DNA from 2 places in the Mesorhizobium sp. M0244 genome. Region 2 is predicted to be linked to the other one. Evidence: predicted binding sites of a transcription regulator. Region 2 holds the regulator's gene; the other holds the start of a gene.
The links. Region 2 encodes PhoB, which activates phosphate uptake and scavenging genes when phosphate is short. Its sites were predicted from a motif close to TGTCATNNANCTGTCAT; they were not measured.
Positions count from the first base shown of each region.

Region 1: the regulator PhoB is predicted to act here: its motif matches at 2,809-2,825, upstream of olsB (l-ornithine N(alpha)-acyltransferase).

Region 1 is NZ_JAMYSE010000004.1:210,226-215,066, forward strand. It holds gene NKJ08_RS05820 (fatty acid desaturase) at 1-536, opposite strand, end outside; gene NKJ08_RS05825 (hypothetical protein) at 662-865, opposite strand; gene grpE (nucleotide exchange factor GrpE) at 1,101-1,733, shown strand; gene olsB (l-ornithine N(alpha)-acyltransferase) at 1,870-2,745, opposite strand; gene NKJ08_RS05840 (PAS domain-containing hybrid sensor histidine kinase/response regulator) at 3,005-4,841, opposite strand, start outside.
Region 2 is NZ_JAMYSE010000002.1:131,071-135,911, reverse strand. It holds gene NKJ08_RS02970 (sugar ABC transporter permease) at 1-43, opposite strand, end outside; gene xylF (D-xylose ABC transporter substrate-binding protein) at 186-1,226, opposite strand; gene NKJ08_RS02960 (ROK family protein) at 1,512-2,756, shown strand; gene phoB (phosphate regulon transcriptional regulator PhoB) at 2,766-3,455, opposite strand; gene phoU (phosphate signaling complex protein PhoU) at 3,472-4,179, opposite strand; gene pstB (phosphate ABC transporter ATP-binding protein PstB) at 4,212-4,841, opposite strand, start outside.

The DNA of each region.
Region 1 (4,841 bases), on a different contig from region 2:
CCCAAGGGCAGTCTCTGCTCGAAAATGAAGATCCAAATCGGGCCAAGGCCAAACATCACCAGCGGGTGGCGATAGAGGCGATAGGCGAGCCGACCTCGCCACGACAGTTGCCGATATTCGGCCACGGTCAGCGTCTTGATGTCGCCCGTGCCGCGCTCGTCGAGATTGCCGGCGCTGGCGTGATGGGTTGCGTGGGCGCGGCGCCAGCAATCGTATGGCGTCAGCGTCAGCACGCCAAGCACGCGGCCGATCCAGTCGTCGGCATAGCGATTGGCAAAGAACGAGCCGTGGCCGCAATCGTGCTGGATCATGAAGATCCGCACCAGAAAGCCGGCGGCCGGAAGGATGAGGACCAGACCCCACCAATGGCCATAGGCATAAGCGGCCGAGGACAATGCCCACAGCGTGGCGAAAGGGATGAGGGTGATGGCGAGTTCGACGGCGCTGCGACGCCTGTCGGGCTTTTTATAGCGCGACAGGATTTTCAACCAGGCACGCTTGCTGTTTGCCACAGCTTCGGGGGAAATCATGTTCATCATGAAACATAGGCGGTGCAGGGCGCTGCCACAAGATGGGGTCACGCAAAGTTACTGCGCGTAAATGTCGCGCGATGCGAGGAGTTTCCGGCCGCAATCGCCGGGCGCGCCGCCGGCAACGGCGTCTACCGACGGCGCCCGCCTGCGACCATGTTGGCTTCGATGCCGTCCAGGCGGTCAAGCAATTCCTTCAAACGGTCGGGAATATCGGACTCCGTGCGGTAGGCCGGCAAGGTGCGCAGAAAGCGCTTGGTCGCTTCGGTGCCGAGCTGGCGCCGGATATCGGCGGCGAGCCCGTCGCGTTTTTCGCCATTCCTGCGGGGCATCATCCAAAATCCTGTGTCGGCTTCGAAACTCTTCCAGGGGAGGAATGGTTCCCGCTTTGTAGTATCCTGGCAAGCAAAGCCGGCAGCTGTGGTAAAGTTTGAATTAAAATCGAAAGGTCTGCGCCGTCCGCCATCAAGCCGCGACAGCGGCTGCAGTATCGCTTGCCCCTTGATTTTTGGCCGCTAAACCTCGATATCGGGCGCAAATCCACACCATTCGAAATGACGGGAAACGGCGATGAGCGACCAGGCAAAAGACGAACGCGCGCCCGATGAAGCCGAGAAGACCGAGGCTGCCGCGGAGCCAAGGGAAGGCGGCGTCGACGGCGACTATGAAGCGCTTGTGCGGCTTCTGAAGGAAAACGAAGAGCTGAAGGATCGCGCGCTGCGCGTCGCGGCCGACATGGAGAATTTGCGCCGCCGCACCGCCCGAGACGTCCACGACGCGCGCGCCTATGCGGTCGCCAATTTTGCCCGCGACATGCTGTCGGTATCAGACAATCTGCGCCGTGCGCTGGATGCCATCCCGGAGGAGGCCAAGGCATCGGGCGATGCCGGCTTCAAGGCGCTGATCGACGGCGTCGAGATCACCGAGCGCGCCATGCTGTCGGCGCTGGAGCGGCACGGTGTGAAGAAGCTCGAGCCCGAGGGGGAGAAATTCGACCCGAATTTCCACCAGGCGATGTTCGAGGTGCCCAATCCCGACGTGCCCGCCAACACGGTCGTCCAGGTCGTGCAGCCCGGCTATTCGATCGGCGAGCGCGTGCTGCGGCCGGCCATGGTCGGCGTCGCCAAGGGCGGCCCCAAGCATGTGGCAAGCGAAGCGCCGGAGCCGGGGCCGGTCAACGAGCAGGCTGAGAAGGATGCGTGAATGATGAATGGTCAATAGTGAATGGTTAGTAGTTGGTAGAAAGTAGTTTGTAGAAGCCAGACGGGCTTCGTTTCTATCATTCACTATTCATCATTCACTATTCATCATTCACTATTCACTATTCACTATTCACTATTCACGCAGCGAAGCGCTGCGCTTCCCCGCCATAATAGTTGACGTAGCGGGCGCCGATCTCCTTGACCGGCATCACCACGAACACGTCGACCGTCGAGAATTCACGATCGATGACGCAGCCGTCGCCGATGCGCGCGCCGACGCGCAGATAGCCCTTGACCAGCGGCGGCATGGCGGCGATCGCCGCCTTGGCATTGACGGCCTCGATCGGCATCAGATCCATGGAACAATAGCGCCCGGCGACGGCACGCACGTCCCAGGATGAATTCGTCCGGCAGTGATGGGCAAGATAGGTCAGCGCCTCGGCATGTGCCGCCGGCACGGTGCCGTGGAACGACGCGCAGCCTGTCATCACGCCGATGCCGTAATGGTTGATATAGGCCCAGATGCCTTGCCACAGCGCCTCGATGGTGCGCTTCGAACGGTATTCCGGCAGAACACAGGAGCGGCCAAGCTCAAGGAAGCGCTGGCCGGGATGCCGGGCGATCAACTTGGTCAGCTCGAATTCGCCCTCGGAATAGAAGCCGCCGGCTGCTGCGGCAATCTCCTGCCGCAGCAGGCGGTAGGTGCCGACGATGCGGCGATGCTCGGGGCCGGAAAGCGAAGTATCGAAGACCAGCAGATGATCGCAGAGGGGATCGAAGCGGTCGGCATCGCGGCGGTCCTGCATCTGGAACAGGTCCTTCCTGGCACCAAGCTCGTCGTAGAACACCCGGTAGCGCACTTCCTGCGCGGCAGCGATCTCGGCCTCGTTGCGGGCGAGCCGCACTTCGAGATTGCCGATGCGGCCGAGCGATGCGCCTTTTATGACGGCATCGGCGTTCCGGCCGACAAGCAAAGGCCCGCTGGCGTTCGGCCGAGCATCACATTCCGGCATGACTGTATGCACGAGTGATTCTCCTTCGAGCCATCCCTCTTGGCACGGGGATACGGTGTAGGTGCAACAGGATTGTGACAGTACCGTGATACGGCTCTGCGGGCAATACTTCGTCGGCTGGGTATCGCATGACCCCGGAAACCGAAATTGGTTTCCGGAAAGGATCATGCGAAAAAGTCAAAGTGTTAGAGCGTCCTTTGCGCGTCCAAGAGACGCGGGCGCTCTAATGCCAACCGGCTATCGGGTGATCGAAAGCGGCTCAGGCAGCCACTTGCCCTTCGACCGCGTGAACCAGGGCATCGGGGTCGAGCGGCTTGGTGACGAAGCCGCTGGCACCGTGAGCGAGCACGGCGTGGCGGGTCTTTTCCTGGCTGTCGGCCGACAGCACCATGATCGGCACCGGCGGCACCGCGGTCTCCTCCTCATAGCGGCGGATGGCGGCGATGGCGTCCAGACCGTCCATCACCGGCATATGCAGGTCCATCAGCACCACATCGAAGCGGTGCTTGTGGCCGGTGCTGATGACCGCCTCGACCGCGGCCTTGCCGTTGCCGACCACTTTTACGCGATGCCCGGCCTTCAGCAGCGTGGCGCGGGCCAGCATGGCGTTGATGTCGTTGTCCTCGGCGATCAGCACCGACAGGCCCTGCTGGCGGCCACCAATGGCGTGCACAGCTTGCGCGCCGCGCTTTTGCGGCTGCGGCTCGGCGATGACCGGCGCATGGCTGGTCAAAAGCACGCGCAGCAGTGTCTCGCCGCGCACCGGCCTTGCCAGGAAGGTGGCGTAACCGTTGGCGCGGAACTCGCCAAGCATGCCGCGGTCGGTCGGCGCGATCAGCGTCACCGCCTCGCAATCGGCAAAGCCGCCCTGGCGCAGGCGCCTGAGCAGCCTGCCGTCACTTTCCTCCATGGCAGCATCGACCAGAAGCACGTCGCAGCCCTCGGCGAAAGGGGTGGCCTGGGCGGCGGTGGTGGCCAGATCGACCGTGCCGCCATTGGCGCGAATGGTGCGGGCGATGGCTTCGGCCTCGACGAGATTCTTCGACACGATCACCGCATGCCGGCCCGACAGCGCGTTCTGGCGGATCTGCGGCGCCTCGACTGCGGAAATAGCGGGAATCTCGAAGACGAATTCGGACCCCTGGCCAAGCCGGCTCGACACCGAGATAGTGCCGCCCATGGCGGTCACCAGGCGCTTGGAAATGGCAAGACCGAGGCCGGCGCCGCCATGCGCACGGGTCGAGGTGCCGTCGGCCTGTTCGAAGTCCTCGAAGATGCGCTCCATGTCCTCCTCACGCAGACCGGGGCCGGTGTCAGCGATGGTGAAGCGGATGCGATCGGTGGTTTCGGTGCGGACGCGGGCGATGCTTACCAGAACGCCGCCGCTGTCGGTGAACTTGACGGCGTTGCCGATGAGGTTGAGCAGCACCTGCCTGACCCTGCCGGGGTCGGCGGTGATCAGCTGCGGCACGTCGGGTTCGACATGGCAGCCGAGGCCGATATCCTTGGCAAAGGCCCGCGCCGCCAAGAGTTCGACGACGTTGTCGGCGATCTCACGCACCGACATCGGCTGCGGTTCCGGATCGAAGCGGCCGGCCTCGATCTTGGAGTAATCGAGCAGGTCCTCGATCAGAGCCAGCAGCGCGCTGGCCGAGGTCGAGATGGCGCCGACATAGGTCCGCTGCTCGGGCGAAAGGCTGGTGTCGGCGAGAAGCCGCGCCATGCCCATGATGCCGTTCATCGGCGTGCGGATCTCGTGGCTGACGGTGGCGAGGAAGCGCGATTTGGCTTGGCTGGCATATTCGGCCCGCTCGCGGGCGGTGATCAGCGACGATTCGGCGCGCTTGCGGGCAGTGATGTCGCGGGCGATGGCACGATGCGAAACGGCGCCGCTGTCCTTGTCGCGCACCGACAGCTCGATCCAAGAGAACCAGCGTGGACCGTCCGGCGTGCGAATGGCGACGTCGGTGGAACTCAGGCATTCATGGTCGGAAAAGGCGGCGTCGGGGACGATGCCGACATCGATGCCGAGTTCGGCCAAGGTCTTGCCGGCAAGGTCGCGCTGGTCGGTTTCGACAAGGTCGGCGAAAACCTTG
Region 2 (4,841 bases):
CGGTCGAGCTGTCGACCGGCGTGTTGGAAGTCGTGTCGGTCATGATGTTTCTCCCGCCGGGTTGCCGTCTGCCGCGGATGCCGGAAGCAGCCTAGAAGTTATCCGCCGGAAGCGGAAAAACAATTCTTCTTGAAAAAACGCCGCGGCGAGCAGCCGCGGCGTTCGGACTTCTCGGAAACGTCGGATCAGTTGCAGACCGGAACAGTGCCCGCCGCCACGCCGGCGCAGACTTCTTCTTTCTTGATCCAGCCGGCGTCGATGACGACGTTGAGGTTGTCCTTGGTGATGGCGACCGGGGTCAGGAACAGCGACTTGACGGTGTTGCCGCCGGGCGTGGTGAAATCCTTAACGCCCGCAACGTCGGTCATCTGCTTGCCGTCGGCCAGTTGCGAGGCGATCTCGGCGGCGTTCTTGCCGAGCTCGCGCGCGTCCTTCCACACCGACACGGTCTGTGTGCCGAGCGCGATGCGGTTCAGCGCGGCGTGGTCGCCGTCCTGGCCCGAGACCGGAACGGATCCGGCCAGCCCTTGCGCCGTCAGCGCGGCGACGACGCCGCCGGCGGTGCCGTCATTGGCGGCGACTACGGCATCGACCTTGTTGTCGTTCGCGGTCAGGAACTGTTCCATGTTCTTCTGGGCGTTGGCCGGCAGCCAGCCGTCGGTATAGGCCTCGCCGACATTCTTGATCTTGCCGCTGTCGATGGCGTCCTTCAGCACTTCCATCGAACCGGCAAACAGGAAATCGGCATTCGGATCGGCGCCCGAGCCCTTGATGAAGACGTAGTTGCCTTCCGGCTTCACCTTGAACACTTCGCGGGCCTGCATGCGGCCGACCTCCTTGTTGTCGAAGGTCAGGTAAAAGACGTCTTTGTTCTCGATCAGCCGGTCGTAGCCGACGACCGGAATACCTTCGTCCAGCGCCTTCTGCACAGCCGGCCCGATCGCCGAGGCGTCCTGCGCCAGGATGATCAGTGCGTTGGCACCCTGCGAGATCAGGCTCTCGACGTCGGTGAGCTGCTTGCCCGGGTTGGACTGTGCATCGGCGGAAATATACTTGTCGCCGGCGGCCTCGATGGCGGCCTTCATTGCGGCTTCGTCGGTCTTCCAGCGCTCCTCCTGGAAATTCGACCACGAAACGCCGATGACCTTGTCCTTAGCCTGCGCCACCGACGCGAGCGTCAGCGTCATGGCGACACCCGCCAGAATGGCGGTCGTGAATTTCTTCATCATATCCTCCCTGCGCCGCGTACGGCGTGACCAATTGGCCCAAAGACCAGCTAGAGGCGTTAATTTTTTCGAGCCTCGAAAAAATACTGACCCGATCTCCGGCTGCTGTCAACATCGATTCTGATGGATTTTGATGACTCTCCGAGTTTTTTCGAGTGTCGGAATAAACGATGACAGCGCCGCCGGCATCTGACACTATTTGCCTGTATCTGACACTATTTGTCGGACATTACCGACGGCTTCCGGTTCATGAGCGGCCGCGGCAACCGGGAGGAAAGCAAAACGATGTCGGTCGGAATCCGCCATGACGATTTGCGCCGGCGCAACCGGGCGATGGTGATCTCGGCGGTGCGCCGGGCCAGCCAGCCGTCGCGTACGGAGATCGCTGCAACCACCGGCCTCAGCCATTCGACCATATCGGCGATCTCCTCCGACCTGATACGGGAAGGCATCCTCGCCGAGAGCAAGGCAAACGAGCCCGTTTCGTTGAAACGCGGTCGTCCGCAGGTCGGCCTCGCCCTCAACCCGGAAGCGGCGGCGGTGCTGACCGTGGTGTTGTCGCTGAATTTCCTGTCGGCCGCCATCATCGACTATGCGGGACAGGTGGTCGTCGAGGAACAGCGCCGGCTGGACACGCTGACCATGCCGCGCGACGAGCTGATCCGCGAATGCATGGCCATCGTCCGGCGCCGGCTGGAAGATCCAGACCTTGACGTCCGCAGTGTCGCCCGCATCGCCCTGGCGATTCAGGGAATTACCGACTCCCCTGCACGCGCCATGCTGTGGTCGCCGATCACGCCGCAGACGGACATCGCCTTTGCCGACATGCTGGAAGACGAATTCGGCATCCCGGCCACGGTGGAGAACGATTGCAATATGATGGCGGTGGCTTTGCGCTGGCGCGATCCGGATCGCTATCGCGACGACTTCATCGCCATCCTGCTTTCGCACGGCATCGGCATGGGGCTGGTGCTGAAGGGCGAGCTGTTCACCGGCACGCATTCCTCGGGCGGCGAGTTTGGCCACATGATCCATCGTCCAGGCGGCGCGCTCTGCCGTTGCGGGCGGCGCGGCTGCATCGAGGCCTATGCAGGCAATTACGCCATCTGGCGCAACGCTACGGGGATGAGCGAAGACAGCAAACCGGTCGCCGACGTCAGCGACGCCGACATGCGCGCGTTGGCGGCCCGGGCCCGCGAGAAGGATGGGCCGGAACGCGAGGCCTACCGCAGGGCCGGCGAAGCGCTGGGTTTCGGTCTCGGCTCGTTGTTCGCGCTGATCGATCCAGCACCGGTCGCGATGGTCGGCGTCAGTGCCGCCGCCTTCGATCTGATCGAGCCGGCCTTGCGCAAGGCCATCGCCCAGACCGCCGGTGGCCAGCATTCGAGCTCGATCTCCTTCGACACCGAGCCGAACGAATTGCCGCTGATCCGCGAAGGCTGCGCGATGCGGGCGTTAAGCTTCGTCGACCAGGAGATTTTCGCGCCGGGCGCGCAAATGAGGCCCGGCATCAGAAAGAACGTAGCCTGACCAGGCAGGTCAATCTTCCCTGATCGCATAGCCGGCACCGCGGATGGTGCGGATGACATCCGGCATGCGGCCGTTATTGACGGCTTTGCGCAGCCGCCCGACATGCACGTCGACGGTGCGTTCGTCGATGTAGATCGTCTCGCCCCAGACATTATCGAGCAACTGGCTGCGCGAGAAGACGCGGCCGGGATGCCGCATCATGAATTCGAGCAGCCGGAATTCGGTCGGCCCGAGCCGGATTTCGCTCTTCTTGCGATAGACCCTGTGCGATTCGCGATCGAGCACGATGTCGCCGACCTTCAGCACGCTGGACAGCACTTCCGGCTTGGCGCGGCGCAGCAGCGCCTTGACCCTGGCCATGAATTCCGGTGTCGAAAACGGTTTGACCAGATAGTCGTCGGCGCCGGTCGAAAGACCGCGCACCCGGTCGCTCTCCTCGCCGCGCGCGGTCAGCATGATGATCGGCAGCCGCTCGGTTTCGGGGCGCACCCGCAACCGTCGGCAGAGCTCGATGCCGGAAACCGCTGGTATCATCCAGTCGAGCACCAGAAGATCGGGCACATTCTCCTGCAAACGGATCTCGGCTTCGTCGCCGCGTGTCACCACCTCGACCTGGTAGCCTTCGGATTCGAGATTGTAGCGGAGCAGCACACCCAACGGCTCCTCGTCCTCCACCACCATTATGCGTGGTGCGATCATCGGCTGGGCACCCCCATCATGTCACCGGTGCGGACATTGTCGTTTCGTCCTGCTTCGGACGATTGACAGGCAATTGCTCGCCGGTCAGCACATAATACGCATTTTCGGCGATGTTGGTGACATGGTCGCCGATCCGCTCCAGATTCTTGGCGCAGAACAGCAGATGCGTGCAAGCGGTGATGTTGCGCGGGTCTTCCATCATGTACGTCAACAGCTCGCGGAACACGGACGTGTATTTGACGTCGATGCGCTCGTCGGCGGCGCGTAGCTTGGCCAGCGCGGCCGCATCGCCGGCAGCATACTCCTCGATGACGCCCTGCACCTGGATGAGCACCAGCTGCGCCATCGCATCGATGGAATGCGATAGGTCGCGCGGCGTGACGCTGAGGCCGACCGCACTCACACGCTTGGCGATATTCTTGGCAAGGTCGCCGATGCGTTCGAGGTCGCCGGCCATGCGGATCGCCCCGACGACATGGCGCAGATCGTGGGCCATCGGCTGGCGCTTGGCGATCAGGGTGATGGCGCGGTCGTCCAGTTCGCGTTGACGCGCATCCATGATGGCGTCGTCCGAAACAACGCGCTGCGCCAGCGCATTGTCGGAATTCAACAGGGCCTTGGTCGCCCCGCCGACCATCGAACCGGCGAGATCGGCCATGTCGCGGATCAGCTTGCTGATCTGCTCGAGATCCTCGTCGAAAGACGCGACTGTATGTTCGGCCATGATATTGTCCTCGTCTGCGTGATCGGCACCGCTCAGCCGAAGCGGCCGGTGATGTAGTCCTGCGTGCGCTTCTCGCGGGGCGACGTGAAGATCTTCTCGGTCCGGTCGAACTCGACCAGCTCACCCAGATACATGAAGGCAGTCTGGCGCGACACGCGCGCCGCCTGCTGCATGTTGTGAGTGACGATGACGATCGTGTAGTCGGCTTGCAATTCGTCGATCAGTTCCTCGATCTTGGCGGTCGACAGCGGGTCGAGGGCCGAGGCCGGTTCGTCGAGCAGAATGACTTCCGGCTTCACTGCCACGGTGCGGGCAATGCAGAGCCGCTGCTGCTGGCCGCCGGAGAGGCTCAAGCCGCTGGCGTTGAGCTTGTCCCTGACCTCGCCCCAAAGCGCGGCACGCTTCAACGCCTGTTCGACGCGGCCGTCCATCTCGGACTTGCCGAGATTCTCGTAGAGCCTGACGCCGAAGGCGATGTTCTCGTAGATCGACATGGGGAACGGCGTCGGCTTCTGGAACACCATGCCGATCTTGGTCCTGAGCAGGTTGAGATCCTGCGACCGGTCGAGAATGTTCTTGCCGTCGAGCAGGACCTGGCCCTCGGCTGTCTGTTTCGGGTAGAGCTCGTAGATGCGGTTGAAGACGCGCAGCAGCGTCGACTT